DNA from 3 places in the Halopseudomonas sp. Lyrl_26 genome. Region 2 is predicted to be linked to each of the others. Evidence: predicted binding sites of a transcription regulator. Region 2 holds the regulator's gene; each other region holds the start of a gene.

Region 1 (9,743 bases), on a different contig from region 2:
GGGGCGTGTGCTCCTTGTATGTTACGCAGAGATCAACTGATAAGGTTGCTCACCAGTTATCGGGGAGGCCGTATGCTCCTGGAGGCAGCTTGGACTGACCTCGTCCGTAGAGTGGCTCCCCGCCTCATTACCAACCTCGAAGAGTATCCGGAAGCTGGCTTGGCCAGACTTCGCATGACAAGGTCGAGGCGGTATCAAGTACGAGGTCGGGGAACCGGTAACTATTGTGACCGAAAATCTGCCGAGGGAGAACTCACGTGACCATTGCTGTTGGAATCGATATTGCTGCCAAGACATTCGACATGGTCATCCGCCGCTCCGGAAAGCCGAGCAAGCCGAGCACTTTCAAACAAACCCCGGCAGGTCATGCCGCCGTAATCAAGCAGCTGAAGAAGCTCAAGCCCCGGAGCATTGTGATGGAGGCTACGGGCATCTACTACCTTGATCTGGCGGTAGCCATCGCTGAAGCGGGGTTGCCGGTCAGTGTCATCAATCCGAAGAGCTTCCGCCATTTCTGCGCACTCAAGCTCAATGGCACCAAAACCGATGGTGTAGATGCTGCCTTGCTGGCCGAGTATGGGGAGCGCATGGCTCCTCGCCTGTGGACTCCGCCGCGCGACCTCTACCTCAAGCTGCGCGATGTAGGCCGTCAGATTAACCGCCTGACCCATAGTCGCACTCAAGCCAAGAATCGCCTGCACGCCCTGACCTCTACCCACATGACCCTTGCGCTGTTGATTGAGGATGAGCAAGAAGCGATCACCATGCTGGATCGCCGAATCGATAGGTTGACCCAGGCTGCCCTGGAGCTGATTGAACAGGATCAGACACTCTCCCGACACATGCAGAACCTGTGTGCTGCCAAGGGTGTGGGACAGGCTACGGCTATTGCCGTACTGGCAGAGCTGATGGTGTTGCCTGACAGCCTCAAGGCGCCGCAAGTCAGCCGTTACGCTGGGCTGGACATACGCCTGACGCAGTCAGGTAGCAGCGTCAATCGCCCAGCCCGCTTAAGCAAGGCAGGCAACGCATACCTGAGATCCGCACTGTATATGCCTGCTATGTGCGCTGTGAGGCACGACCCCAGGGCAAAGGCGTTCTATGACGCGCTGGTGTCTCGCGGCAAGAAAAAGATGCAAGCCCAATGTGCTGTGATGAGAAAATATCTGACAGGAATGTGGGCGTGCATCAAAGACGAAACCGCCTTCGACTCTTCACAATTGTTCAGTGAGGAGCACATGAAAGCTTGACCTTTAACAGAGTATCTACGACAACAAGCCAGGGTCCGCCCAGGCTGTAGTCGGATCGTCCCTGTTCGCCCCCACGTTGTTACAGGTGCACCAGCTGCCCACCCCGCTGCCAGCGTAATGCGCAGTACCTCATATCAGCCAAACAAGCCAAATCGCCCTAAAGCTTTCGCTGACAAGCCCGATATCCCGGGTATCGGCAAGGCGCTGCGAAGACTGTCAACCCGTCCGGAAAAATTTTTCCGGAAAAGATTAAAGCTCCTGGCCAGTACGCCGATAAAGGGATTGAACGCGAACATTATGGGTGCCTGGGGATGACCGGCCCATTGGTCGCTAGCTCAGGCAAACATCAATTTGGACCAAGTGGAGAACTACCATGGCCCTGACAGTAAACAGCAACATTGCTTCCCTGAACGCTCAGCGCAACCTGAGTGGTTCTACCAACGCCCTGTCCACCTCCCTGGAGCGTCTGTCTTCCGGTTCGCGCATCAACAGCGCGAAGGACGACGCGGCGGGTCTGCAGATTTCCAACCGTCTGACCAGCCAGATCAATGGTCTGAACGTGGCAGTGAAAAACGCCAATGACGGTATTTCCATTGCTCAGACCGCCGAAGGTGCTCTGCAGGAGTCCACCAATATCCTGCAGCGTATGCGTGACTTGGCTCTGCAAGCAGCTAACGGTTCCAATGGTCAGTCTGAGCGTGACGCGCTGAATTCCGAGGTAACCCAGCTGAAGAAAGAGCTGGATCGTATTAGCAATACAACTACCTTCGGTGGCGAAAAGCTGCTGGATGGTAGCTTTGGTACCAAGGGCTTCCAAGTTGGTTCTGCTGCTAACGAAATTATCAGTGTTGGCATCGACGAGGTAAGCTCGAAGTCCATGGCTGGCAACTTCTTTACTCAAGCGTTAGGCAGCGTCACCGTTCCTAATGCGGAGGATGCTGTTGATGGTGTTGCAGAGTTGACTGTCACAGTTGATGGGAAAGATCCGGTGGTTCTTAGTGTTGAGCTGAAAGCTACTGACACTGCTGAGCAGGCCGAAGACAAGTTCGCTGCTGCATTGAATGATGCGAACCTGGGGTTCAGTGTACAAAAAGACGAAAATGGAGCATGGACCATACTGTCCGGGGCAAAAGGTGATGATCCGGATGCTAGTGCAGTTACATCTATTGAGTTTGCTGAAGGTACTGCCACTGGCGTCACCTTCACTGATATAGACGGTACTGCTGCGACACGAGCCGCTGTCACAGAAAACCGGGTGAAAGATATAGATATCTCCAACGCCTTGGGCGCTCAATCTGCAATTATGGTCATCGACGATGCAATGAAGGCAATTGATAGCCAGCGTGCAAGCCTTGGTGCGATCCAGAATCGCTTCGACTCGACTATCAATAACCTGCAGAATATTGCCGAAAACGCCTCTGCTTCCCGTGCTCGTATCATGGATACTGACTACGCAGCCGAGTCTGCCAACCTGGCCAAGAACCAGATCATGCAGCAGGCGGGTACTGCCATGCTGGCCCAGGCCAACCAGTTGCCGCAAGCGGTCCTCAGCCTGCTGGGCTAAGGTAAGCTAGCGGTATGACTGGCGGGGGAAGGGGTGACTCTTCTCCCGCCTTGTCCTGTTCGGAGGAAAAACCATGGATATGGGATCTCTCGGCAGCAGGGGTAATGTCGGGATAAGCGCTCCGGCTTCCAGAACACAAGATATTGCGGATACACGACCGGCCCAGGCAGATGCCAGGCAGGCCGAGTTGTTGCAGAACAAGGGCACGTCCGAGCCGAATCGTGAGCAGGTGCTGGCGGCGGTAACGGACATGCAGGACTTTGTGCAGGCGACCCATCACAACATCCAGTTCCAGCTGGATGAGGACAGCGGGCGCATGCTGGTAAAGGTAACCGAGCGGGATACCGGCGAGGTGATTCGCCAGATTCCCTCGGAAGAGGCGGTGCGACTGGCGGAAAGTCTGTCCGAGATCCGCAGTCTGTTGTTCAGTGCCGAGGCTTGAGATTGGCGGGCGGGTGCGAGTATGGGTCTTCGCACCGGGGGCGGTGCTCCTACAGGGCTGCGGTAATCTACTGGCAGCTGTGGAGTGGGAAGGCCTGCTTTGGCACGGTACATGCTTGATACGTTGGAGTATTCACTTTCAGCAAGCGATGCGTCAATAAACGGACGCAGAGGGTAGGATTATGGCAATCACCGGTATCGGTTCGGGCATGGATGTCAACGGCATGGTCAAGGCGCTGCTCAATGCAGAGGCCGCGCCCAAGACCGCCCAGCTTGATCGTCTGGAGAAGACCACCACGACCAAGGTGTCGGCCCTGGGGCAGTTCAAGAGTGCGCTGTCGACCTTCCAGGAAGCCCTCGGCAAGCTGAATGATCCGGCGCTGTTCGAGAAGCGCAGCGCGACTACCAGCAATGCCGATATTGTTGGCATCACTGCTGGCGCCAAGGCTGTCCCCGGCAACTACAACGTGCAGGTGTTCAACCTCGCGCAGAGCAGCAAGGTAGCACTGGCCGGCGTCGACAACGCCGAGGACCCGCTGGGCAGCGGTACGCTGACCATCCATATCGGCGAGGATTCGCTGGATATTGATGTGATCGACGCCAACCTCACTGATATTCGCGATGCCATCAATGCGGCCGGCAAGGATAAAGGGCTGAGCGCGACCATTGTCACCGACCCCAGTGGCGCGGGTGGCTCCAGGCTGATCCTGAGCTCGGACAAGTCCGGTACCGGTAACGATATCAGCGTCGAGGTGTCCGGCGCCGCCCCGGGCGGCCTGAGCGACTTGGCATTCACACCGTCCTCTGGCACCGATGCCGACTTCCAGCCCACGCCGGTTGACCCGGCGAACCCCCGTGCCGCCCGTGTGATCAGCTATTCCCGCGATGCCAGTTTCGCTATTGACGGCATCCAGTTGAACAGCGCCAGCGACACCGTGACGGATGCCATCGAAGGAGTAACCCTTACTCTGAAGAAGGCCCAGACCGCCGAGGCGCTGGAGAATGCCGAGACGGTCAATCTGGGCGTCAGTCAGGACAAGGCGGGCGTGCGCAAGTCGATCACCGATTTTGTCGATGCGTATAACAAGATGCTCGACACCGTCAATTCACTGACCAGCGTGGTCTCCGTAGGTGGTGATGACGGGGAGCCGCTGGCGGCGGCGCTGGTGGGGGACTCGTCGGTGCGGTCGTTCATGAACGCCATGCGTACCGAGCTGGGCACGTCGTCCGCTGGGGAGGGTATCCGCATACTGGCGGACCTGGGGATCAGCACCCAGCGTGACGGCAAACTGGCGGTGGACGACACCAAGCTGGACAACGCGCTGGATACCAACCTGGAGCAGGTCAACGTTTTCTTTACCGGCGAACGGGGGCTGATGGCCCGCATGGAAGCCAAGATAGAACCCTACACTCAGAGCGGCGGCATTCTCGAAAATCGCACCAAGGCGCTGCAGAACACCCTGTCGGGTGTGGATGAGCAGCGCGAGACTCTCGCCAGTCGACTGACCAAGCTGGAGTCGCGCCTGTTCGCCCAGTTCAACGCCATGGACGCGCTGGTATCGCAGATGAGCAGCACCAGCTCCTTCCTGACTGCCCAACTCGACAGCCTGCCCGGCGTCGTTCGCAAGGATAAGAAGTAGATGAAAAGCCCCATCGATACCTACAAGCAGGTCAATCTGGCTCAGGAAGTGTCCCAGTACCGGGCGGTGCAATTGCTGCTGGCCGGCGCCATTGAGCGTCTGAAGCTGGCTCGGCATGCGCAGGCTACCGGCAACCCCGAGCGGCGTGGTACGGCGGTGAGCAGTACCATCAGCATCATCGGTGCGCTGCAGGCGTCGCTGGACAAGGAGCTGGGCGGGGAGATTGCCGAGAACCTGGACAGCCTGTACGACTACATGACCCGCAAGCTGGCGGGGGTGGCGCTGGATGATACGCCGCGGTCGCTGGAAGAGGTGCAGAGCCTGCTGGAGGAGATCAAGGAAGGCTGGGATGCGATCGAGCCCAGATAGCGCTGGTTTTGGAGTGGTGGTGATGATTTAGCGAACCCCGGCTTTGGCTGGGGTTTGTTGTTTTTGGATTGACGGCAGCGCTCAAGACCTTCCGCTGCGAGCTCTGTGATGATTACTTGTGACACTCTGGTATCTGTTTTTCGTCATCGGTGCCCCAGGTATTCAACCAGGTGCGCACTTCCTGTCCGGACAGGTGGCGACCTGTTTCCTGGTAGGACTGCCAGGACGCCAGGGCTTCCTGCTTGAAGCGCTCACGGGCCTCTTCACGCTCAACGTACTGTTCGATTGCTTCCTGAATGATGCCTTGGGGTGAGCGGTGTCGCTGATTGGCAAGCTGATGGACGCGGCTTTTCAGCGTGTCGTCAATCTTGATGGATGTTGCCATTGGGAGCCCCTTATCAAATGGAAATACTGGGTGATCTTGATGTTCCCGCATTTCATTATCGTCCAGGGCGATGTGGATGTCGATGAAGTTCAGATTCGTAAAGGATTACAGAGGTGGTGGAATATGGACAGGGGCAATGTGGCAGGGTGTGATGGGTTGGCAGGTTGATTCTGTCGGCGAGCGGGGGCTCGCCAGCGCTGAAGATGCTCCAGCTTTCCCCGCTGGAGCGTCATCCATGCTGCCGGAATCAGATCCGGCAGCCATTCCCCGGATTGGCTTCGATGATGGCTTTGTCCGCTTCGTCGGTGATGCCATCGTGGTTGAAGTCGTACCAGCTGGAGGCGCCGCCGCCCTGGTTGGGGTCGGCCCAGTAGGCCCACTCGTCCAGGTCGGTCTGGTCCACGCGTCCGTCGCCGTTGCCATCGCCGGGGCACGGGGTGTTGCTGGCCAGCAGGGTAGTGAGCTGGTCGCGCAGGCTCTGGTAGTTGGCCTGCTGTTCGGCGGTCAGGCTGTTGCCCGCGAGCAGACCGGCAGGTTGATCTTCCACGCGCCGGTGTAATGGCGTCGGGGGCTGGAATCCGAACCTGAGCTGGAGCCGAATTTGCAGCCGCTGAGGGCGAGCAGGCCGAGGGTGGCCAGTAGAAGGGGGCGAGTACGCATGGCATATCCTCGTCGGTACTGCGGATGCTTTATTATTGGATGCTTGCAGTTGGCTATCACGCAAAGATGGTCGTCGATGGCGCACAGGGCAACCAAAAAAAGCCCTTCAGGTTTCCCCGGAGCTGCCGATAGCGACATCAGGTGCAACAGTTATCGGGATTGAGTGTCATATGAATGCCTATGCAATGAAGCAGTACCAGACCGTCAGTGTTCACGCCCAGGTAAGCGAGGCGGATCCGCATCGGTTGATCCAGATGCTGATGGAGGGTGGTCTGCAGCGCCTGGCCCAGGCCAAGGGGGCGATGGAGTACGGCAATGTCGCGCTCAAGGGTGAATTGATCGGCAAGGCCATGGGCATCATCGGTGGCCTGCGTGATGCGTTGGACAAGGATAAAGGTGGCGAAATAGCATCCAATCTGGATAATCTGTACGCCTTCATGCAACAGCGCCTGAGTCAGGCTAATCTGCAGAATGATCCGGCCATGCTCGACGAGGTGGCGGGGCTGTTGCGCGAGATCAAGCAGGGTTGGGACGGTATCCGTCATTCCTGATCCGGGGAGTTGGAATCATGGCCGTTGCGGTAGAACAATTGCAGGATACCCACAGGGCGCTGATCGCTGCCGTGCAGGCGGGGGATTGGCAGCAGGTGGGCGAGCTCGATCATCTGTGCCGCACCCTGGTGCAGCAGGCCATGGCCGACCCTCAGCGCAATGAGGCGGAGCTGGCCGAGGTGCTGGGATCCCTGTCGGCCACCTACCGAGAGGTGATCGGTCTCTGTCAGGCGGTACAGGGCAAGCTGGCCGAAGAGCTGCAGGCGGTGCAGCGCAGCAAGCAGGGCGCCAAGGTCTATCAGATGTTCAGCTGAGCGGTCGCTCGGCTGAAGACTGCACAGCGCGGGCCGCGATGACATCCCCAATTCTTGAAAGTTCCCCTTGAAATTGATATTTCGGACAGGCTGCACCTGAAAAGTGCGCCAAGTATTTGACTCGGGTCTCCTTTCTCACTAAGTTGTCCGTTAGTTTTCGTGTTTATGGCGTAACGCCATCACTGCGCCAGTTACCGCGTGTCAAAGGACCTGTTCCCCGCTATGCCGCCAGATAGTTATGTCCTGCTTGTTGATGATTGTCCCCAGAGCCGTCATGACCTTCGCCTGATCCTGGAATTCCTGGGGGAAGAGCCGTTTCCCGTCGCCTCGACCGACTGGCAGGCGCTGGTGGAGAAGCAGATTGGCTCCAGTGCGGCCGTCAAGTGCGTGATCATCGGCGAGTGCGACTCACCCGGTGGTCTTGCCAGTCTGGTTGAACAACTGGATGCCTGGGATGCCCATGTGCCTGTGGTGGTGATAGGTCGCGACCGGGTCGTCGGCTGGCCGGATTACATGCGTCAGCGCCTGCTGTCCACCGCCGAGCTGCCGCTGACCTACAACCAGCTGCTGGACATCCTCCACCGGGCTCAGGTCTACCGCGAGGTGTTTGACGAGGGGCTGCGCAAGCATCAGCGCGAGCCCAACCTGTTCCGCAGCCTGGTCGGCACCAGTCGGGCGATCCAATCTGTGCGCCAGATGATGAAGCAGGTGGCCGATACCGAGGCGACGGTACTCATCCTCGGTGATTCGGGTACCGGCAAGGAAGTGGTTGCCCGCAACCTGCACTACCATTCAAGGCGCAAGGATGCCCCCTTCGTTCCGGTGAACTGTGGTGCGATTCCTGCCGAGTTGCTGGAAAGCGAGCTGTTCGGGCACGAGAAGGGCGCCTTCACCGGCGCCATCACCAGCCGCGCCGGGCGTTTCGAGCTGGCGGCCGGCGGCACCCTGTTTCTGGACGAGATCGGCGATATGCCGATGAACATGCAGGTCAAGTTGCTGCGGGTGCTGCAGGAGCGCACCTTCGAACGGGTGGGCAGCAACAAGCCGCAGCAGGCGGATGTGCGGGTGATTGCCGCCACCCACAAGAATCTGGAAGAGATGATCGCCCGCGGCGAGTTCCGCGAAGACCTGTTCTACCGGCTGCATGTATTCCCCATCGAGATGCCGCCCCTGCGCGAACGCATCGAGGACCTGCCGCTGCTGCTCAACGAGCTGATCACCCGGCTGGAAAAGGAAAAGCGCGGCTCCATCCGCTTCAGCAGCGCGGCCATCATGTCCCTGTGCAAGCACCCCTGGCCGGGCAACGTACGGGAACTGGCCAACCTGGTGGAGCGCATGGCGATCATGCATCCGCATGGGGTCATCGGTGTGGGCGAGCTGCCGCGCAAGTTCCGCTATGTGGATGATGACAACGAGGATCTGCGCCAGCTGCAGCAGGAGCAGGATGATAACGCCTGGCGCCCTCCGCTCGCTGGCTTCAGCCGCTCCGTGGGGCTGCCGCCGGAAGGGCTGGACCTGCGTGAACACCTGGCCGAACTGGAGCAGTCGCTGATCCAGCAGGCACTGGACGATGCCAACTTCGTCGTGGCCCGCGCCGCCGAGCGCCTGCGTATCCGTCGTACCACCCTGGTGGAGAAGATGCGCAAGTACGGCATGAGCCGGGATGCCGAGACGACGGTCAGTCGCGAAGCGTCAGAAGACTGACAGCTGTGTTTTGCTGATTTGTCGTAAGTCGTTGATTTAATTATTGTTTGTTGGGGTGGTACGGAAATTGTATTGATGCTTCCGGAAGTTTGATTCAGGGAGTTGTCATGACCGCCACCGCAACACATCTGCCGCAGGAACCTGCGGCCACGCATCCGGACCGGGAACAGCTGCAGCAGGCCTATGACCTGTTCGGCCGCATGTCCGAGCAGCTGCGTGAGTCGCAGAGTCTGCTCGAGCAGCAGGTGGCTCAGCTCAAGGCGGAGCTGGCTGAAGTCAGCGCCCAGCGCACCCGTGAACTGGCCGAGAAGGCCTGCCTTGCCGGACGGCTGCAGAATCTGCTGGATCTGCTCCCAGGTGGGGTGGTGGTGCTGGACGGCCGCGGTGTCGTCCGTGAGGCCAACCCGGCGGCCCGGGAGCTGCTCGGCGAGCCCCTGGAAGGCCAGCTGTGGCGCGAACTCATCCGCGAGCGCTTTGCCCCCCGTGATGATGATTACCATGAAGTCTCCCTGCGCAGCGGACGCCGTGTCTCCCTGGCGACCCGGTCCCTGCGGGGCGAGCCAGGGCAGATCATCCTGCTCACCGACCTTACCGAGACGCGCCAGCTGCAGGCGCAGCTGGCGCGTAACGAACGGCTGTCAGCGCTGGGGCGCATGGTGGCGTCGCTTGCGCACCAGATCCGCACGCCACTGTCCACCGCCTTGCTCTATGCCAGTCACCTGAACCAGCCGGAGCTGACGGCCAATCACCGCCAGCGTTTCAGTCAGCGGCTCAAGGACCGCCTGCAGGCCATCGAGCTGCAGGTGCGCGACATGCTGCTGTTCGCCAAGGGGGATCTGCCGCTGAACAGCCAAGTGTCGGCCCG
Region 2 (9,743 bases):
ACGGTACAACGCCCGCCAGGCTGGCGTCTCGCAGCTTGGTGTCAATGGGGATGTAGGCCTGCCACATCTGTTCGGCATAGTCGTTGCGCAGTTTGCGCAGGGTGCTCAGGGACGCCTGGGTCCGGCGGTCGAACAGCGTCGGCACTATGGTATAGGGCAGCGCCCGGCGCCGGGACCGGTTGACCATGGTCAGGGTGTGCACCATGCGTTCCAGCCCCTTCAGCGCCAGGAATTCCGTCTGGACAGGCACTATCAGTCGCTGGCAGGCGGCCAGGGCGTTGATCATCGAGACACCAAGCAGCGGTGGGCTGTCGATGATGACGAAGTCGAACTCCCCCTGCAGCTGCTCCAGGGCGCGTGACAGAACCAGGCCGAAGCCGCCCTGGGTGGCCGACTGACGTTCCAGTGTAGCCAGCGACGTGCTGGAGGGCAGCAGCCTGATGCTGTCGTGGGACGTCGTCAGCAGCAGGGCCGCCGCCAGCCCATCGGGCACGCTGCCCTGATGCTGGAACAGGTTGAACACGCTGCTGGTCAGCTGGTCGGGGTCATGTCCGAAGTAGCTGGTCATGGAGCCATGGGGGTCCAGATCGACCACCAGCACGCGCTGGCCCTGATCGGCCAGCAGACCGGCCAGGGCCACGGTCGAGGTGGTCTTGCCCACGCCGCCTTTCTGATTGGCCACAGCCCATACCTTCATCGCACTGCTCCCGTTGTCCGTCGCATCAGCCCGGTCCCACATCCTGCGCCGCCTCGCTGCGCGCCTGGCGCATGCTCGGCAGGTCACCTTCCGGGCCCTGGTGGCGCCGGTCGGTATAGCGTGATACCAGCAGCACTACGCGGCGGTTGGCGCGGCGACCGGCTTCGGTACTGTTATCGGCAATCGGTCGATGTTCTCCATAGCCGACCGCAGCCAGGCGCCCGGCTTCGATGCCGCCGGCGCTGAGCATGCGCACGACAGTGGCAGCCCGGGCGGCAGACAGCTCCCAGTTGGTGGGATAGAGCCGCGAGCGGATCGGCAGGTTGTCGGTGAACCCCTCCACGTGGATGGGATTGTCGTAGGGTGCCAGGATGCCGGCGATACGTTCGATCAGGTCGAAGGCGCTGTTCAGGGGCAGCGCATCACCGCTGGGAAACAGCAGGCTGGAGCTCAGTTCGATCTCGATCCACAGCTCGTTGGCGTGCACCCGCAGGTCGCCGACGCTGATCAGCTCGCCGAAGGCGGCCTGCATGGCGTCGGCAATATCCTCGAGCGGATCCTGACTGCCGCTGCCGCTGGTGCCGCCTTCGCTGGCGACGGACTCCGCCACCTGGGTTGGCGTGGGTGAGCGCGGAATGACCTCCCCCAGCTGTATCGGATCCAGGGTTTTCGGGGCCTGGCTGAACACCCCCATCAGCGATTCGGTCAGGACCTTGTACTTGCCCTCGTTGACCGAGGAGATGGAGTACATGACCACGAAGAAGGCAAACAACAGGGTGATGAAGTCCGCGTAGGACACCATCCAGCGTTCGTTGTTGGCGTGCTCTTCTTCCCGATGCCTGCGCATGGATCAGTCCAGGAAGCCTTCGAGCTTCATTTCGATGGAGCGGGGATTCTCGCCCTCGGCAATGGACAACAGACCCTCGAGGATCATTTCCTGGTATCGGGACTGTTCGAGCACCACCGCCTTGAGCTTGGCGGCCACCGGCAGCAGGAAGAGGTTGGCCAGGGCCACCCCGTAGATGGTGGCCACGAAGGCCACGGCAATGCCGCTGCCCAGCATGGACGGATCGGCCAGGTTGCCCATGACATGAATCAGGCCCATGACCGCCCCGATGATGCCAATGGTAGGAGAGTAGCCGCCCATGCTTTCATAGACCCTGGCCGCCCGCAGGTCGCGGTTCTCCCGGGTGATCAACTCGACTTCCAGGATACTGCGCAGGGTATCGGCCTCGCAGCCGTCGGCAAGCAGCTGCAGCCCCTTGCGTGCGAACAGATCCGGCTCCATATCCGCGGAGGCCTCCAGACCCAGCAGACCTTCCTTGCGAGCCATGTTGCTCCAGTTGACCACCTGGCCTATGCCCTCGCGAAATGGCGCACGGGGTGCACGGAACACCCAGCCGAGCATGGCCAGGGCCCGTTTGAAAACCGCCAGCGGGGTCTGGATGAAGGCTGCCCCCAGGGTACCACCGACCACGATGAGCGCCGCCGGGCCATTGACCAGCGCGCCGATATGCCCCCCCTCCAGGTGGTTGCCACCTATGATGGCGACCAGCGCCAGCAGCAGCCCGATGACACTGAGGATATCCATCAGCCCAGCTCCGTCAGATAACGGGCGATCTCGTCCAGATCGTACACGCCGTCTGCCAGGTTGGCCTTGACCACCGCCATGGGCATGCCGTAGATCACGCAGCTCGCCTCGTCCTGGGCCCATACGGTGCTGCCGGCCTGCTTGAGCATGCGTGCCCCTTCCCGGCCATCGGCACCCATTCCGGTAAGTACTATCGCCAGCACCTTGTCCTGCAGGGCGCGGGCGGCCGAGCCGAAGGTCACATCCACGCTGGGCTTGTAGTTGAGACGCTCGTCCCCGGGCAGAATGCGTACGGTACCGCGCGCGTCGATCATCATCTGCTTGCCGCCCGGTGCCAGCAGAGCCACACCCGGGCGCAGCATGTCACCGTCCACCGCCTCCCGGACACTGATCTGGCAAAGCTTGTCGAGGCGTTCGGCAAAGGCCGTGGTGAAGGTCCCGGGCATGTGCTGGATCAGCAGTATGGGGGCGGGAAAACTGGCAGGCAACCGGGTCAGAATCTTCTGCAGGGCAACCGGCCCGCCGGTGGAGGTGCCTATGGCCACCAGCTTGTAGCTGCGCTTGCGTGGCGCCGCACTGCGCCGGACGGGCTCGGCCGGGGCCGGCGCCCGAGCCGTTGCAGCAGCCCGTGGAGCCAGGGGCTGACGCGCCGCTGGCGCAGGGGCAGCGGACGCCACCGGTGCCGCAGCCGCGCCCAGTCCCAGGGAGCGCCGGTTGCTGCGCGCCAGCGCGTGGACGCGCTCGCAGAGCAGCTGGCGAACCTTTTCCGGGTGGCGGGAGATATCCTCGAAATTCTTCGGCAGGTAGTCCGCGGCACCGGCGTCCAGGGCATCGAGACTGACCCGCGCGCCCTCATAGGTCAGCGAGGAGAACATGAGCACGGGTGTGGGCTGACGCTGCATGATCTGGCGCACGGCGGTAATGCCGTCCATCACCGGCATCTCGTAGTCCATGGTGATCACGTCCGGATGCAGGGCCAGTGTCTGCTCCACCGCCTCCTGGCCGTTGGTGGCTGTCCCCACCACCTGAATCTGAGGATCGGCACCGAGGATCTCCGCTACCCGCCTGCGGAAGAAGCCCGAGTCGTCCACCACCAGTACCTTGATCAATGCGCTCTCCTAGCCCTTTCGCGCATAGCGCTTGAGCAGTCCCGGGATGTCCAGGATCAATGCGATCCTGCCATCACCGGTGATGGTCGCCCCGGCCATGCCGGGCGTTCCCTGCAGCATTCCGCCCAGGGGCTTGATGACCACCTCTTCCTGTCCTACCAGTTGATCCACCACGAAGCCCACGCGCTGGGTACCGACCGACACTATCACCACACTGGCCGCGGTCCGGTCGATCTCCTCAGAGGCCCCGGGCATCAGCCAGCGCTTGAGCCAGAACAGCGGCAGCGCCTTGTCCCGCACCAGGATCACCTCCTGCCCGTCAACCACATTGGTCCGCGACAGATCCAGATTGTAGATCTCGTTGACGTTCACCAGCGGCAGGGCAAAGGCCTGACGACCGAGCATGACCATGAGGGTCGGCATGATGGCCAGGGTCAACGGCACCTTGATCGAGATACGGGTGCCCTGCCCCTTGGTCGACTCGATGGCGATGGTGCCGTTGAGCTGGGAGATACGGGTGCGCACCACATCCATGCCGACACCCCGCCCGGAGACGTCGGATACCTCGGTCTTGGTCGAGAAACCCGGCGCCAGGATCAGGTTGAAGCATTCGGACTCGCTCAGGCGTTCCGCAGCATCCCGATCCATCATGCCCTTCTCCACCGCCTTGGCACGCAGCACCTCGGCGTCCATGCCCTTGCCATCGTCGCTGATGGTCAGCAGGATGTGATCGCCTTCCTGGCGGGCGGCCAGCACCATCTGACCGACCCGCGGCTTGCCGGCTGCCTCGCGCTCCTCGGGGGATTCGATGCCGTGATCGACCGCGTTGCGCACCAGGTGCACCAGCGGATCGGCGAGGGCCTCCACCAGGTTCTTGTCCAGATCGGTTTCCTCACCGACCAGTTCGAGATCGATTTCCTTTTTCAGGCTGCGCGAGAGGTCCCGTACCACCCGGGGGAAACGACCGAAGACCTTCTTGATCGGCTGCATGCGGGTCTTCATCACCGAGGCCTGCAGGTCCGCAGTCACCATGTCCAGATTGGCCACCGCCTTGGTGAGTTCCTCATCCTCGCTGGTCAGCCCCAGACGGGTCAGTCGGTTGCGCACCAGTACCAGCTCGCCGACCATGTTCATGATCTCGTCCAGCCGGGCGGTATCCACCCGCACTGTGGTTTCGGCCGCAGCGCCATGGTCGGCGCCGGCTTCGCTGCGTCGGGGGGCGGGTTTGGGCGCCGGCTTTTCCTCCGCTGCCGGAGGGGCTGGCGGTTGCGGCTTCGCCGCTTCCGGCGCAGCGGGCGCGGGGGCGCTTACCGGCGTCGGCGTGGTCGCCGCCCCCGGCCCACGGCCGGGACCGTGCAGTTCATCCAGCAGGGATTCGAATTCGTCATCAGTAATGAGATCCTCATCTCCGGCCACCGGCGTGGCCGGGACGCTCGGGACGGCGGTCGGCTGACTGCCGGGTCCCTTGCCGGTGCCGTGCAGCTGGTCCAGCAGGGCTTCGAACTCGTCATCGGTGATCTCGTCGCCGTTGGCATGACCGTCAGCAGCGGCGGGCGCTTCACCGGCCTCCGGGCCGACATGCAGAGCCTCGAGCAGCAGCTCGAACTCGTCATCGGTAATATCGCCATCTGCCTCCAGCACCGGCTCGGCCATCGTGGCCACCACAGGCGCAGCCGGAGCGGCTGGAGCGGCCACGACCTGCTGGGCAGGCTGGGCGAGCGCGGACAGGGCTTCAAGCAGCGCTGGAGCGGCCGGCGTCGGCTCCTCACCATCGCGCACCTGGGCAAACATGCTGTTGATGCTGTCCAGCGCCTGGAGCACCACATCCATCAGCTCGGCGTCGACCTGACGCTCGCCCTTGCGCAGGATGTCAAAGACGTTCTCCGCAATGTGACAGCAGGTTACCAGAGCCTCGAGCTGCAGGAAGCCGGCGCCGCCCTTGACGGTATGAAAGCCACGGAAAATGGCGTTGAGCAGATCGCTGTCGTTGGGGCGATTCTCCAGTTCCACCAGCTGTTCAGATAACAGCTCCAGTATCTCTCCGGCCTCGACCAGAAAGTCCTGGAGAATCTCTTCATCCGCATCAAAGCTCATTCCACGCTCCCTCAGAACCCCAGACTGGACAGGAGGTCATCCACCTCATCCTGCCCCGACACCACATCATCCCTCTTATCGGCATGAATCTGCGGACCTTCAGCCTGCGAAGCAGATTTTCTCTCCTCGGGGTCGGGCAGCTCATGCTGGATACCGGCGATGCGGTCGACCTGCCCCGCCATGCGCACCAGGTTGAGCAGGCTCTCCTCGACGTCATGGACCAGTGTGATGACCCGCTTGATCACCTGCCCGGTGAGATCCTGATAATCCTGGGCCATGAGAATGTCATTGAGGTTGCTGGATACCTCGGCGCTATGCTTCTCGCTGCGCTCGAGAAAGTCCATGATGCTGCGGGACAGGTTGCGGAACTCCTCGGCGGTCATTTCCCTGCGCTGCAGGCGCTTCCATTCCTCGCGCAGGGCAGCCGCTTCCTTACCGAGCTGACTGACCACCGGCGCGCTGCTCTCCACCAGGTCCATGGTCCGGTTGGCGGCCTTGTCGGTGAGCCTGACGACGTAGTCAAGGCGATCGGAGGCGTCGGCTATCTTCGAGTGCTCGCCATGCTCGGAGCCGAAGGAGCGTGCGGTATCCAGCTGAAAGCTGATGATCGAGTTGTGCAGTGCCCGGGTCAGCTTGCCGACTTCGTAGTACAGCCCCCGGTCGCGGGCCTGATTGATCGCATGGATGACCATGACCGCTTCCTTGTAGTCACCCTCCTCCAGATGCTCTACAAGCTTCTGCGCGTTCGTCTTGAGCGATTGCTCGAATTCCTCGGCGGTCGTCTGACCGGCGTTCCCGCTCAATACCATGTCAGTCCCCTTGCTACTTGGCTTCGATGCGCTCGAAGACCTTTTCGATCTTCTCCTTGAGCGCCTGGGCGGTGAAGGGTTTGACCACGTAGCCGTTGACCCCGGCCTGGGCCGCTTCGATGATCTGGTCGCGCTTGGCTTCGGCCGTGACCATCAGCACCGGCAGGGTCTTGAGGCGCTCGTCGGCACGCACCGCACGCAACAGATCGATGCCGCTCATGCCCGGCATGTTCCAGTCGGTGACCAGAAAATCGAAATTGCCATGCTGCAGCATCGGCAGCGCCGTGGTGCCATCATCCGCCTCGGCAGTATTGGTGAAGCCGAGGTCACGCAACAGGTTCTTGATGATGCGCCTCATCGTCGAAAAGTCGTCGACGATGAGAATTTTCATGTTCTTGTCCAATTACCGCCTCCATATAAACCGAGCAGGGGCATCCGGCGTGCACCCCACGAAAACTGCCACCTCAGCAAAGGGTGAGATATGAATTCAATCGTCCCGCCAGTCGGCCATGCGGGCCCGCAGGCGCGCTGCGCACTGGCTGTGCAGTTGACTGACCCGGGACTCGCTGACGCCCAGCACGGCGCCGATTTCCTTGAGATTCAACTCCTCGTCGTAATACAGCGACAGTATCAGTCGCTCCCGTTCAGGCAGCTTGTCGATTGCCTCGGCCAACGCCTCGCGAAATCGCGCATCCTCCAGCCCCTCAAAGGGCGAAGCCTCCGCTTCGGCTTCGCCGGGGGCACCGGCTTCCAGCAGTTCGTCGAAGCTGAACAGCCTGCTGCCCGCGGTGTCGCCGAGAATCGCATGATATTCCTCGAGGCTCATATCCAGTTCGGCCGCCACCTCATGATCTTTAGCGTCACGGCCAACACGGGCCTCGACGGCACGAATGGCGCTGCTGACCAGGCGCGTGTTGCGATGGACCGAGCGGGGGGCCCAATCGCCCTTGCGTACATCATCCAGCATGGCGCCACGTATGCGTATACCGGCATAGGTCTCGAAGCTGGCACCCTTTCCATGGTCGAACTTGCGAGCGGCCTCGAGCAGGCCGAGCATGCCGGCCTGAATCAGATCCTCCACCTGCACGCTGGCCGGCAGCCGGGCCAGCATGTGGTAGGCAATGCGCTTGACCAGGGGTGCGTATTCCTCAACCAGCCGATCCTGGGTGCGGGCGGCGGCCGCAGCGCTGGCGTACATCCTGGCGCCACCACCGGAAATGTTACTCATCCTCTGGCCCTGTGGCAGGGTCATTGCGCTGCACCAGGCGTTCCAGGAAGAACTCCAGGTGCCCTCGGGGCGTCGATGGCAGCGGCCAGGCGTCGACCTTGCGGGCTATGGTGCGGATAGCCAGGGAGACCCGGCTGCGGGGGAACAGATCGAAGGTCGCCCGCTGCTTCTGCGCCGCCTTGCGCACCGACTCGTCATAGGGCACCGCACCGACGTACTGCAGGGCCACATCCAGGAAACGGTCGGTGACCTGCAGCAGCTTGTTGAAGACGTTGTGCCCTTCCTGCGGGCTGTGGACCATGTTCGCCAGCACCCGGAAGCGCGTCACCCCATGGTCCCGGCTGAGCAGCTTGATCAGGGCGTAGGCGTCGGTGATGGAGGTGGGCTCGTCGCAGACCACCACTATCACCTCCTGGGCGGCGCGCACGAAACTGACCACGGAGTCGCCGATGCCGGCGGCGGTATCGATCAGCAGTATGTCCAGCTCGTCACCGATGTCGCTGAAGGCCTGGATCAGCCCGGCATGCTCCCGCGGCCCCAGATTGACCATCTCGGCTGCGCCGGAGGCCGCCGGTACGATGCGGATGCCTCCTGGGCCGTTGACCATGACCTCGCGCAGCGAACAGGTGCCGGAGAGCACATCGGCCAGGGTCGCCTGGGGTCGCAGACCCAGCTGCACATCGACATTGGCCAGTCCGAGGTCTGCATCCATCAGCACAACGCGGCGTCCCAGCTCGGCCAGTGCCAGGGCAAGGTTGACCGACACGTTGGTCTTGCCAACGCCGCCCTTGCCTCCGGTGACTGCAACTACCTGAACCGATTGATTGCCCATCTGTACGCTGCCCTTATCCAATCGTTAACTTGCGCGCTGTGCGTGAAGTATACCGGCAAAAACATCCGCCATGGTCTGATCCTCGGCAACCTCATTACCGATCAGACCGACCGCCCGGCTTACCAGCTGATGACCGACGCCGCGGGCCAGATCATCGGGAATGCGCTGGCCATCTGCCATATAGGCTACCGGCAGTCGCTGCTCGATGGCCAGACCGAGGGCTTCACCCAGACTGCCGGCCTCGTCCACCTTGGTCAGAATGCAACCGGCCAGCGCACAGCTGCTGTAATTGTGCCATGCCGCCTTGAGCACCCGGTACTGACTGGTTGCGGCCAGCACCAGCAGCGTGCTGACCCGGTCACCCAGCGCCGCCAGCTCCTTGAGCTGACCCCGCAGCTGCGGATCCTGGGCCTGCAGGCCGGCGGTATCCACCAGCACCAGGCGCTTGTTGGCAAATTCGTCGAGCACGTCCTGCAGACTGTGCTGCTCATCCACCACACGCACCGGCACATTGAGGATGCGCCCCAGGGTGCGCAGTTGCTCATGGGCGCCGATACGGAAGGTATCCATGGTCACCAGGGCGACATGCTCACTGCCGTGCTTGAGCACATAACGTGCAGCCAGCTTGCCCAGGGTGGTGGTCTTGCCGGCGCCGGTCGGGCCGACCAGGGCAATCACCCCGCCCTGGTCGATCGGCTCGCTGCGCATCACCGGAATACTCTGCGCCAGATGGGCCAGCAGCAGGCGCCAGGCCTGGCGGATGTCCGTCACCTCCTCCACCTTGCTCAGCAGCGACCGGCAGAGGTCGGCCGGCAGGCCCAGATGAACCAGACGCCGCCACAGGCTGGCCTGGCGGGGTTGCTGCTGATTGACCTTGCCCCAGGCCAGACTGCCCAGCTGGGATTCCAGCAGATCGCGCAGACCGGCGATTTCTGCCCGCATGACATCCAGGCTGTCGGCAGCGGGCGCTGCGGCAGCCGATGCTGCGGCGGCCGCCGGGGCTTCCGCAGCCGGCGCGGCACGCTCGTTGTTCAGGCGATCGAGCAGCTCCCGGGCAACCGGCGAGCCTCGCTCGGCGGCCTGACGCATGCTGTCTCCAAATAATTGACGGTTGACACTGGGCCCGGCCGCTGGTGTTTCTCCCGCCTGCAGGCTGGCCCGGGCGCTGAGAATACGCTCCTGGGTCTTCTTCAGCTCGGTGTCCAGGCCAGGCGTCGGCGGGGTCAGGCGCGGCGCTTCGTAATCCAGCGCCGCGGTCAGTTCGATACCGCCGGCAACACGTCGGTTGGCGATGATGGACGCGTCCGCCCCCATCTCGTCACGGACCAGTTTCATGGCCGAGCGCATATCAGCGGCAAAAAAACGTTTTACTCTCATGGCCTG
Region 3 (9,743 bases), on a different contig from region 2:
CCACCGCGGAGAAGCCGACCAATGATGCGCTCATACAGTTGCGCCTCGGTCAGCTGTGGTCCCGCTTCGATGCCGCCAGCGCCCTTGCCGAGCGGGCGGCGGAACGCCTGCAGCAACTGCTGGACAGGCCCCAGCCCACCCCGGCCGAGCGTGGCGAGCTGGCCACCTGGATTGCCGAGGCCAAGCTGCTGTCCGGTCGGGTAGCGCTGGATATCACCAGCGAGATCTTCGAAACCATGGGCGCGAGGGCGACCTCCTCCCGATTCGGCTTCGACCGCTTCTGGCGCAACGTCCGGGTGCACACCTTGCACGATCCGCTGGATCACAAACAGAAGGACATAGGTCGCTGGCTGTTGACCGGGGAGTACCCACCTCCCTCCAACTACAGCTGACCTGCCGCAGAGGGCGGCAGCATTCCAGCGGCCGGGTGCTCGCTCCCGAAGGAGTGCGGGAGCTAGCGGTACGTGCCGGACACATTCTTACGATTGTCCCCGGTCGAGCATGGCAACGTGGTGGGTGTTACTGCGGCCGATCCCGCCGGCACCATCTGGGGTGGCAGATAACCACCGCTGGCTTCTGTTCCTTCCTTGCCCCGGCTGCGGCCGGGGATTTTTTTTCACCAGGTGCTGCGAAGGGCACAGTTCGATCCGCCGATTTGGGGACCTGCGCCTCCGAGAAGAACCTTTTGACTATGGGGTTGGCACAAATGGAGTACACAGAATCCGATCGGCCATCGGCTGGAGCGCTGTTCTTGGCGCTGGCTGTGGTCGGGCTGGGTGTTTGCCCTGTTCTGTCTGCTCGGCCTACTGGTCGGGTTGGGTGTGCGTCGGTTGCTGAATCAGTGATGGCGCAGAGCCGGTGGGCCGATTTTATTCAGGCCCACCGTCGCTGCTGTTTTTCGATCAGGTTCTGCAGTTGATAGAGATAGGCAAAGCCCTCTTCCCAGCGGGTATAGCCTGCCTCGGTGTTGATGTGCCCGGCCTGCTCGAGGATGATCGCCTGGCTGGCCCAGCTGTCGGCCAGGGTCAGTGCGCGCCCGGCACTGGCGGCACGGTCGTTGGTGGAGCCGATCACCAGACTGGCAAAGCCCAGCGGCTGTCGGGGGATGGGGGCGAAGTTCTGCAGCGGGGCAGGGCAGCCGTCACGCTCCACGTCCGCCGGCGCCACCAGCAGCGCGCCCTGGACCCTGGCGCGCAGGGCCGGTGTCGCCTGGGCAGCCCAGTGCGCTACGGTAATGCAGCCCAGGCTGTGGGCAATGAGTATCACCGGACCAGGCTGCGCGGCGATGCAACGATCCAGGGCATTGACCCAGTCGGCGCGCCGCGGCAGATGCCAATCGGCCTGCTCGACGCGCTGGGCGCCGGGCAGCAGGCGTTGCCAGTGGCTCTGCCAGTGGTATCGGCCGGAGCCCTGCCATCCGGGCAGGATCAGGTATCGGGGGGAAGCTGTGGTCATCATGATCTCCTGCGATGGGGGGATTCAGGGTGGCGGGCAGGTCAACTGCCCGCCAGGTGAAAACGGGCCCAGAGGGCCCGTCCGGATCACAGCAGGGTGAAGGTGTAGCTGGCGATGGCGCGCAGCTCGTCCTGATCCCGTTGGCCGGCCACGTCGCTGCGCAGGCTGGCATGGCGCAGGGACAGGTCGAGGTTCTTCAGCCAGCCGTTCTGGATGCGGTAGTCGACCCGCAGATCCCGCTCCCACTCATGATCAGCGCCGGACACGGCGGCCTTGACGTCATCGCCACGCAGGTAGGTGGCGCTGGCCTTCAGGCCGGGAACGCCGGCTTTGGCGAAGTCATAGGCATAGCGTGCCAGCCAGGTCTTCTCGCCGGCCCGCTGGAACTTGGCGATCTGCGAGTCAGTGATCAAGTAGGCAGTGGCGCCATCACCGTTGTTGACGAAGGGGAAATGGCTGTCGCCGCTCAGGTGCTGGTAGCCGAGCCCCAGGCTGTGCCCGCTCAGGCTGTAGGTGAACAGGGCGCTGAGGGCTCGGTTGTCGACCCGGCCGTCGTTCTGGAAGCCGGCAGCGCCGTAGCCTGCTTGGCCGTCATCGTTGGCGCCGTGGGCATTGCTGTCGAAGGCGCGCAGATCTGTATGCAGCTTGCCATTGCCCAGGCCGATGTTATGGACCAGTCCGAGGAAGTGCTGGCGGTAGTAGTCTTCCAGCTCGGCAAAGTAGTAGCTGGTGATCAGGTTGTCGGTCAGCTGGTAGTCACCGCCGGCAAAACGGAACTGATTGACCCGCTCGGTACCGCCGGCAATGGTCAGCCCTTCGTAATCGGTCGAGGCGCGACCGCTGGCCCTCTCGATCTGGCCCAGATTCAGGGTCAGGCCCTGGATGTCCCGGGAGGTCAGCTGACCGCCACGGAATGTCTGCGGCAGCAGGCGGCCGTCGTTGAAGGTCAGCACCGGCAGTTTGGGTTGCAGGGCACCGAGGCGCAGTTCGGTTTTGCCGATACGGGCCTTGCCGGTGAAGTCGATGCGGCTGAAATTGCTGACCGCGCTGCCGTCGTCCTCCAGCGGGAAGAGGGCACCCGGGTTGCGGTCACGGTCGGCCTTGGTGGTGCGGCCGCCCGAATCCAGGCGGATACCAACCTGGCCCAGGGCGTCCAGCCCGAAGCCGACCGGACCTGCGGTATAACCGGACTGGAAGTTGAGCAGGAAGCCCTGGCCCCACTCCTCGCTCTTCGAGGGGGAGGCGGCGCCACTGCGATTGTCCTGGTTGAAGTAGAAGTTGCGGGCGCTGAGGGTGGCACTGGCACCCTCGACGAATCCCTCACCGGCCTGGGCCAGGGTGGGCAGGGTGGACAGCAGTCCGAGGGCGATGGCGCTGGCCAGCAGAGTGTGTTGCATGATGTGCTCCGTTTGTTCATCCGTGTGGTCATGGGTGTGTCATCCGGCTCTGCGTGGTCGAGTGGCGCGCTGACAGTGGGGATAAAATAAACGAAGGCTGTATTTTTAAAAAAGAATAAAAATGAATGTGTTGATTCGATTTGGTTATTATTGCGCCCGGACCTGCTCGACTTCAGTTCCCGTTTCCGTGGTGCGGGGGCCGAACCACTTTTCCATCTGCACCCGGGTCCGTGCCTTGATGTCATCGTTGATGTAGAAGGCGACTGTGGTCAGAGCGGCGGCCAGTACGCCCAGGTCATCGGTATAGCCGACCATAGGCGCCAGATCGGGAATGGCGTCCAGGGGGAAGATGAAGTAACCCAGTGCGCCGTAGATGGCCGTCTTCGCCCAGCGCGGCGTGGCTGGGCTCTGGGCGGCGTAGAACAGCCAGAGTACCTTCTCCACCACCTCTTCGCCCGCGGCGCGGGCATAGAGGGCAAGTTTGCGTCGCAGTCCCGATTCGCTGTAGGTGCGGGCGTAGCGCTGATTGGGGTCTTGCATGGCAGCTCTCCTGGGGTGACTGGTCATGACAGATGACCATGGTACACCCGAAAAGGTGCCGGAGGGCAAAGCCCCGGCGCGGTGGCCGGGGCTGCAGGGTTCAGAGCAGGACGAAGTTGTAGGTCAGGTAGACCCGCAGCTGGTCCTCGTCACGGGCGACATCGGAGCGCAGGCTGGCATGGCGCAGCGATACACCCAGATCCTTGAGCACACCGCTCTGGACCTTGTAGTCCAGACGCAGGTCGCGTTCCCACTCGCGGTCACCGGTGTTGCCCAGGGTGTCGATGTCACTGCCGCGCAGGTACTTGGCGCTGAAGCTCAGCCCCGGCACGTAGTCGGCAAAGTTGTAACCGTACTGGCCGACCCATGTCTTCTCGCCGGCGCGCTCGAACTTGCCGATCTGCGAGTCGGTGATCAGGTAGGCGGTGGCACCGTCGCCGTTGTTGACGAAGGCGAAGTTGCTGTCACCGCGCATTGCCTGATAACCCAGACCCAGGGAGTGGTTGCTGCGGTGATAGGTGAACAGGGCGCTCATGGCCTGGTTGTCCACCTCGCCGTTATTGAATACACCGGCAGCGCCATAGCCAGCTTCGCCACTGCGATTGGCGCCGGTGGAGTTGCTGTCGAAGTAGCGCAGGTCGGTGACCAGCTTGCCTTCGCCCAGCGGCAGGGTATGCACAGCGCCGAGGTAGTGCTGCTTGTAGTAATCCTTGAGCTTGGCGAAGTAGTAGCTGGCGACCAGATTGTCACCCAGCTGGGCGTCACCGCCGGCATACTGGAACTTGTTCACCCGCTCGGTACCACCGGCGATGCGCAGGCCGTCATAGTGGCTCCAGCTGCGGCTGCTGGCTTCGTCGAACTGGCCCGCGCGCAGGGTCAGGTTGTCGATCTCGTCGGAGGTCACCATCACACCGCTGTAGGTCTGCGGCAGCAGGCGGCCATCGTTGCGGGTCAGGATCGGCAGGGCGGGTTCGAAGCCGCGTCCGGCCTTGATCTCGGTAGCGGATACCTTGGCCTTGGCGGCGAAGTCGATCTGGCTGAATTCGGATACCGCGCTGTTATCGTCTTCCAGCGGGAACATGGTGCCGGGCTGGCGGCTGGCGTCGGCATCGCCACGCTTGCCGCCGGAGTCCAGGCGCAGGCCGGCACGGGCAAACACGTCCAGACCCAGGCCTACCGGACCCTGGGTGTAACCGGAATTGAACCTGAGCATGAAGCCCTGGCCCCATTCCCGGTCGCTGGGAGCGCCAGTGGCGTTCTTGTAGTCGCCGTCGTAGTACAGGTTGCGCAGGCTCAGGTTGGCCTTGGCGTCTTCCACGAAGCCGCCACCCTGGGCGACGGACAGGCCCGGCAGGGCCAGCAGGCCAGCGGCGACACCGGTGGCGATCAGGGTTCTTTTCATCATGTTATTCCTCGGTTTGTTTGTTACTGTCCGGGGGCGGCCGGTTTCCAGCCGCTGTAACATAGTTGAAATCCCTGAGAAATCAATCAGTCATTGGTCGCAACCCGGTGCGCACCCCTGTTAGCGGGCCGCTTCGTAGAGCGGGCGTACCTTGGCGATATTGCCGCGCAGCGTTTCTATGCGACCCGAGGACGAGGGGTGGGTACTGAGAAACGCCGGGGGCTGGCCCTGGGAGGCGGCGCCCATCTTCTGCCACAGCGTGACGGCGGCTTCGGGGTTGTAGCCGGCTCGGGCGGCCAGCTCCAGGCCGATCAGGTCGGCCTCGGTTTCGTTGGCGCGGCTGTTGGGCAGGGTCAGGCCATACTGCACGGCCAGGTCCGCGGCCTGGCGGGCACCGTCGCCGAGCCCGAGCAGGGAGCCGATCACCTGGGTGCCCATCTGGGTGGCATAGGCCCGGGAGATCGCCTCCCGTCCGTGTTCACGCAGGGCATGGGCGATCTCATGGCCCATGATCTGGGCGATTTCGTCGTCACTGAGCTTGAGCTGGTCGACGATGCCGGAATAGAACAGGATCTTGCCGCCGGGCATGCAGCTGGCGTTGAGCGCATCGCTCTTGATCAGGTTGACTTCCCAATCCCAGCTGCGGGCATCCGGACGGAAATGGTCAACTTCACCGATGAGCCGGTCGGCGATGGAGCGCAGCCGCTTCAGCATGGCGGCATCGGTATTGAGCAGATTCTTGCTGCGTGCTTCGGCAAGCATTTCCTGATAGGACTCGGCAGCCATCCGGTCGACTTCGGTGCTGGACAGACCGCTGACCATGTACTGGTTGCGCTGGACGCCCACGGCACCGCCCTGGGTGGTCTGGACACTCTCACAGCTCATCAGCAGCATCAGCGGCAGGCAATAGACAAGGCGGCGAATACGCATGACGGATAACCCTTCCGTAACAAACTGGTAATGGATGCAGCGAACAATAGCAGATCGCCGCTGAAGGTTTGACCACCTCTGCCGATAAAGTTATATCCCGGTTCCCGTCGTGACGAGTACTTCATGAAATTCCGATCAATACAGCTGTCCGTCGCCGCCCTGGCAGGCGCTTGTCTCTTCGTGGCGGTGGGGGCAATGACCCTCTATGCCCTGCTGGCCTTCGAGCGCAATCAGACCCTGGTAGCCGAGCGCACCGAGCAGTTGCTGGAGCGGCATGTACGCGAGCGGCTGGAAGCGGTGGCCAGCAGCGAGATGCTGCGTATCCGCCAGCAGCTCGAGCAGCCTCTGGTGGTCAACGAGCAACTGGCGCTGCTCAATCGTCAGGCGGCGGACGTGCGGGATGGGTTGCCGCAACTGATGGTCAGCCGGGACGAGATGCTGCGCTATGTCCGTCAGGTGCTGGAAGAGCGGACCGACCTGCTGGCAGCTTACGTAGCCTGGGAGCCCGGCGCCTTCGACGGGCTCGACAGCTTCTACGCCAACACCGGGCTGCCCGGGCACAGCGAGGCGGGTCAATTCATTCCCTACTGGTATCGCGAAGCTGATGGCAGCATTGCCCTGGACCTGCTCAGCGAACTGAACGATGAAACCCTGCTGGACACCGGGATACGGGCGGGCGAGTGCTATCTGTGTCCCCGGGAAACGGGCCGCGCCTGCGTCGTCGACCCGGCTCCCTATCAGTTGGGGGACAAGCAGGTCATGCTGGCGTCCTTCTCCGCTCCGATTCTGCTCAACGGTGAATTCCTGGGAATCGTCGGCTCCGACCTGTCGGTGGATTTTCTGCAATCGATGCTCGAGCGCAGCAATGACAACCTCTTTGACGGCCAGGGCGAGCAGGCCTTGATCAGTGGCAATGGCCGACTGGTCGCCTGGACCGGTGAAGGGGCCGCGGCGGGGGAGTCGGCCGCGGGAATTCTCGACAGCGTCGATCAGGCCAACCTGCGGCAGCTGAAGGAAGAGCCCATCTATGAAGTGGACCGGGTCAACAATCTCATCGAGCTGTGGATGCCCGTGCCCCTGGGGAACTCCGCCGCCCGCTGGGCGCTGCTGTTCCGCCTGCCCCTGGATGTGGTGATGGCGGACCTGGCCGCGCTGGACGCCGAGCTCGCCGAGCAGCAGTCCGGCGCTGCCGGCACCCTGATGATCATCGGTGTGCTGATCGCCCTGGCCGGGCTCGGGGTGATGCTGCTGGTGGGGTACAACCTGGCGCGGCCGGCCCGTCAACTGGTCGGCATGCTGAATGAGGTCGCCCGGGGTGACGGGGACCTGACCCGGCGCCTGCCGGTGGAGCGGGCTGACGAGTTCGGTGCCATCGCTGCAGGCTTCAATGCCTTTCTCGACAAGCTGCAGGGCATGATCCGCGAGGTGGTCGGCTCGGTGCAGCAGGTTACGGATGCGGCGGAAAATACCGCCGATATCGCCATGCGCACCAATGACGGGGTGCAGAAACAGCTGGCCGAAATCGAGCTGGTGGCTACCGCGGTCGCCGAGATGACCGCCACTGCCCAGGACGTCGCACGCAATGCCAGTCTGGCGGCGGAAGCAGCCGGCAATGCCAACGGCTCGGCCAGTCATGGTCGTGAAGTGGTCCAGCAGACCGCGGCGACCATCCAGCAGCTGTCCGCCGATATCCAGCAGGCGGTTCAGACCGTTGAGAGCCTGGCCAGGGACAGCGAGAACATCACCTCGATCCTCGATGTGATCCGGGGTATCGCCGAGCAGACCAATCTGCTGGCGCTGAACGCAGCGATCGAGGCGGCCCGGGCCGGTGAGCACGGTCGGGGCTTTGCAGTGGTGGCCGATGAGGTGCGCAATCTGGCCCTCAAGACCCAGGCTTCCACCGAAGAGATTCAGCAGATGATCGAGCAACTGCAGAACGGCACGCGGCAGACAGTACGGGTCATGGAGCAGAGCAGGGCACGCACCGGCGAGAGCGTGCTGCAGGCCGAAGAGGCCGATGCCGCACTGATGTCCATCACCCAGGCAGTGTCGGTGATCAGCGACATGAACATCCAGATCGCCAGCGCTGCCGAGCAGCAGAGCGCGGTGGCCGAGGACATCAACCGCAATGTGGCCAATATCGGCACCGTGGCCAACGAGGTTGCCGGCGGGGCGGCGGAGTCTTCCACCGCCAGTGCCGGTCTGACCAAGCTGGCCGAGCACCAGCGGCGCCTGATCAATCAGTTCCGGGTGTAAGGCGTACCGGGTGCCCGGTAGGTGAAGTGCAGTGGGGGCCCTGGGTAGCGGGATTGCTCACCGCCGGGTTGACCGGATACATCAGCTGAACCTGCGGCTCGGCATTGAGCAGCAGCGGTTGCAGGGCCCTGGGTGCGGTGGCATGGGCCAGCCAGATGGCCTGCTCGGCCTGATTCAGTGCCACCGGCATGCGATCGGTCAGGCGCGCGGGCAAACCCTTGGCTGGCGCCGTGATCAACACGCAGCTGTCCCAGAAGGTGCCGTCCTCCAGCTGGTACCTGTCCCAGAGGCCGGCCAGCGCCAGGCTGTCCTGTTCCCGGCGCAGATACCAGGGCTGCTTGCGCCGGCCCTGCTGCTGCCATATGTAGTAACCCTCCACCGGGATCAGGCAACGCCGCTGGACCAGCGGTTCGCGGAACATGGCCTTGTCATGCAGGAACTCGGCCTTGGCGGTGAACGGCGCCCGGCTCAGGTCCTTGAGCCAGCCGGGCGTCAGGTTCCACAGCACCCGGGCACATTCGACGCGCTTGTCGATCTTGCGCAGAATCAGCAGCTGCTGCCCCGGTGACAGGTTCCAGCTGGGCTGCCAGTGTTCGGGCACCTCGGGCAGCGGCGCCCGGAATTGGGCGAGGCGACCGCTCACCCTGCGCTCCGGACGGAGGCTTCATGCAACATGGGACTCTCCTCGGGCACCGCGGTCTGCGGAGCCTTGATCTCGACGGCTAGTGTAAGCATTGGCCGCGGGCACTGCCAGCCACGGGGGCCGCAGCAGCGAAACTGCGATGGGGAATTGAGACTCCGACCGCAGCGCCGCATAATGCGCGCTCCATACCCACTTTGATGAGGAACCAATGGGCGAGTTTGATGCCATCCGGCCGTATCACGATGATGAGGTGCCTGCGGTACTGCAGCGGCTACTGCAGGACAGAGAGCTGTTGCAGACACTGGCCGGATACCGCTTCCCACGCCTGAGTCGCTGGATGCCCGGTGTCAGCTGCCGCCTGGTCGGCAGTGCCCTGCGCCGTGAACTGCGGGGAGTGGACACGGTTCATGGGCTGCAGCAGAGACTGGAGCCCTGGCTCGACAAGGTCATTGAAAAAAGCGCCCTGAGCGTTACCTACAGCGGTCTGGACAACCTCAGCAAGACCCAGCCCCATCTGTTCCTGGCCAATCACCGGGACATTGCCATGGACCCGGCCTTCGTCAATTACGCGCTCTACCACAGCGGGCACCCCACGCCGCGTATCGCCATCGGCGACAACCTGCTGCAGCGCTCCTTCGTCAGCGACCTGATGCGGCTGAACAAGTGTTTCATCGTGCACCGCTCGGTGACCGGGCGCCGGGAGAAGCTGGCGGTGTACCAGACCCTGTCGGCCTACATCAACCATTCGATAGCCACCGGTCACTCCGTCTGGATTGCCCAGGCCGAGGGGCGTGCCAAGGATGGTCGGGACCGAACCGACACCGCCATCATCAAGATGCTGTGCATGAGTCGCAAGGGTGAGGACTTCGCCGACGTGATCCGTTCGCTGAACATAGTGCCGGTATCCATCGCCTACGAATGGGACCCCTGCGATCAGATGAAGGCGCGGGAGCTGGAGCAGCGAGAGCGCACCGGCAGCTATACCAAGCAGCCGGGCGAAGATGACAGCTCCATCGCCAAGGGACTGACCGGATACAAGGGGCGGGTGCACATCGCCTTCGGCACGCCGCTGACCGGTGACTACGCCGATGCCAGGGCGGTGGCGGCCGAGGCGGACAGG

Evidence for each region. Region 2 encodes FliA, which starts transcription of late flagellar genes. Its sites were predicted from a motif close to CTAAAGTTTNNNNNNNNNNNGCCGNTAA; they were not measured.
Region 1: the regulator FliA is predicted to act here: its motif matches at 1,500-1,527, upstream of VF673_RS11545 (flagellin).
Region 3: the regulator FliA is predicted to act here: its motif matches at 5,785-5,812, upstream of VF673_RS11420 (methyl-accepting chemotaxis protein).

The regions. Positions count from the first base shown of each region.
Region 1 is NZ_JAYJLH010000009.1:65,007-74,749, forward strand. Features, by position in the region: gene VF673_RS11540 (IS110 family transposase) at 258-1,250, shown strand; gene VF673_RS11545 (flagellin) at 1,624-2,814, shown strand; gene VF673_RS11550 (flagellar protein FlaG) at 2,894-3,256, shown strand; gene fliD (flagellar filament capping protein FliD) at 3,438-4,895, shown strand; gene fliS (flagellar export chaperone FliS) at 4,896-5,264, shown strand; gene VF673_RS11565 (CopG family ribbon-helix-helix protein) at 5,377-5,649, opposite strand; gene VF673_RS11570 (hypothetical protein) at 5,897-6,196, opposite strand; gene fliS (flagellar export chaperone FliS) at 6,480-6,860, shown strand; gene fliT (flagellar protein FliT) at 6,878-7,174, shown strand; gene VF673_RS11585 (sigma-54 dependent transcriptional regulator) at 7,397-8,878, shown strand; gene VF673_RS11590 (sensor histidine kinase) at 8,986-9,743, shown strand, end outside.
Region 2 is NZ_JAYJLH010000005.1:142,735-152,477, reverse strand. Features, by position in the region: gene VF673_RS08945 (ParA family protein) at 1-697, opposite strand, end outside; gene motD (flagellar motor protein MotD) at 723-1,544, opposite strand; gene VF673_RS08935 (flagellar motor protein) at 1,548-2,288, opposite strand; gene VF673_RS08930 (protein-glutamate methylesterase/protein-glutamine glutaminase) at 2,288-3,397, opposite strand; gene VF673_RS08925 (chemotaxis protein CheA) at 3,407-5,491, opposite strand; gene VF673_RS08920 (protein phosphatase CheZ) at 5,503-6,300, opposite strand; gene VF673_RS08915 (chemotaxis response regulator CheY) at 6,314-6,691, opposite strand; gene VF673_RS08910 (RNA polymerase sigma factor FliA) at 6,788-7,528, opposite strand; gene VF673_RS08905 (MinD/ParA family protein) at 7,521-8,360, opposite strand; gene flhF (flagellar biosynthesis protein FlhF) at 8,385-9,737, opposite strand.
Region 3 is NZ_JAYJLH010000009.1:36,058-45,800, forward strand. Features, by position in the region: gene VF673_RS11390 (acyl-CoA dehydrogenase family protein) at 1-392, shown strand, start outside; gene VF673_RS11395 (RBBP9/YdeN family alpha/beta hydrolase) at 874-1,455, opposite strand; gene VF673_RS11400 (OprD family porin) at 1,542-2,852, opposite strand; gene VF673_RS11405 (YkvA family protein) at 3,000-3,392, opposite strand; gene VF673_RS11410 (OprD family outer membrane porin) at 3,493-4,794, opposite strand; gene VF673_RS11415 (M48 family metallopeptidase) at 4,915-5,724, opposite strand; gene VF673_RS11420 (methyl-accepting chemotaxis protein) at 5,848-7,980, shown strand; gene VF673_RS11425 (SOS response-associated peptidase) at 7,961-8,623, opposite strand; gene VF673_RS11430 (1-acyl-sn-glycerol-3-phosphate acyltransferase) at 8,832-9,743, shown strand, end outside.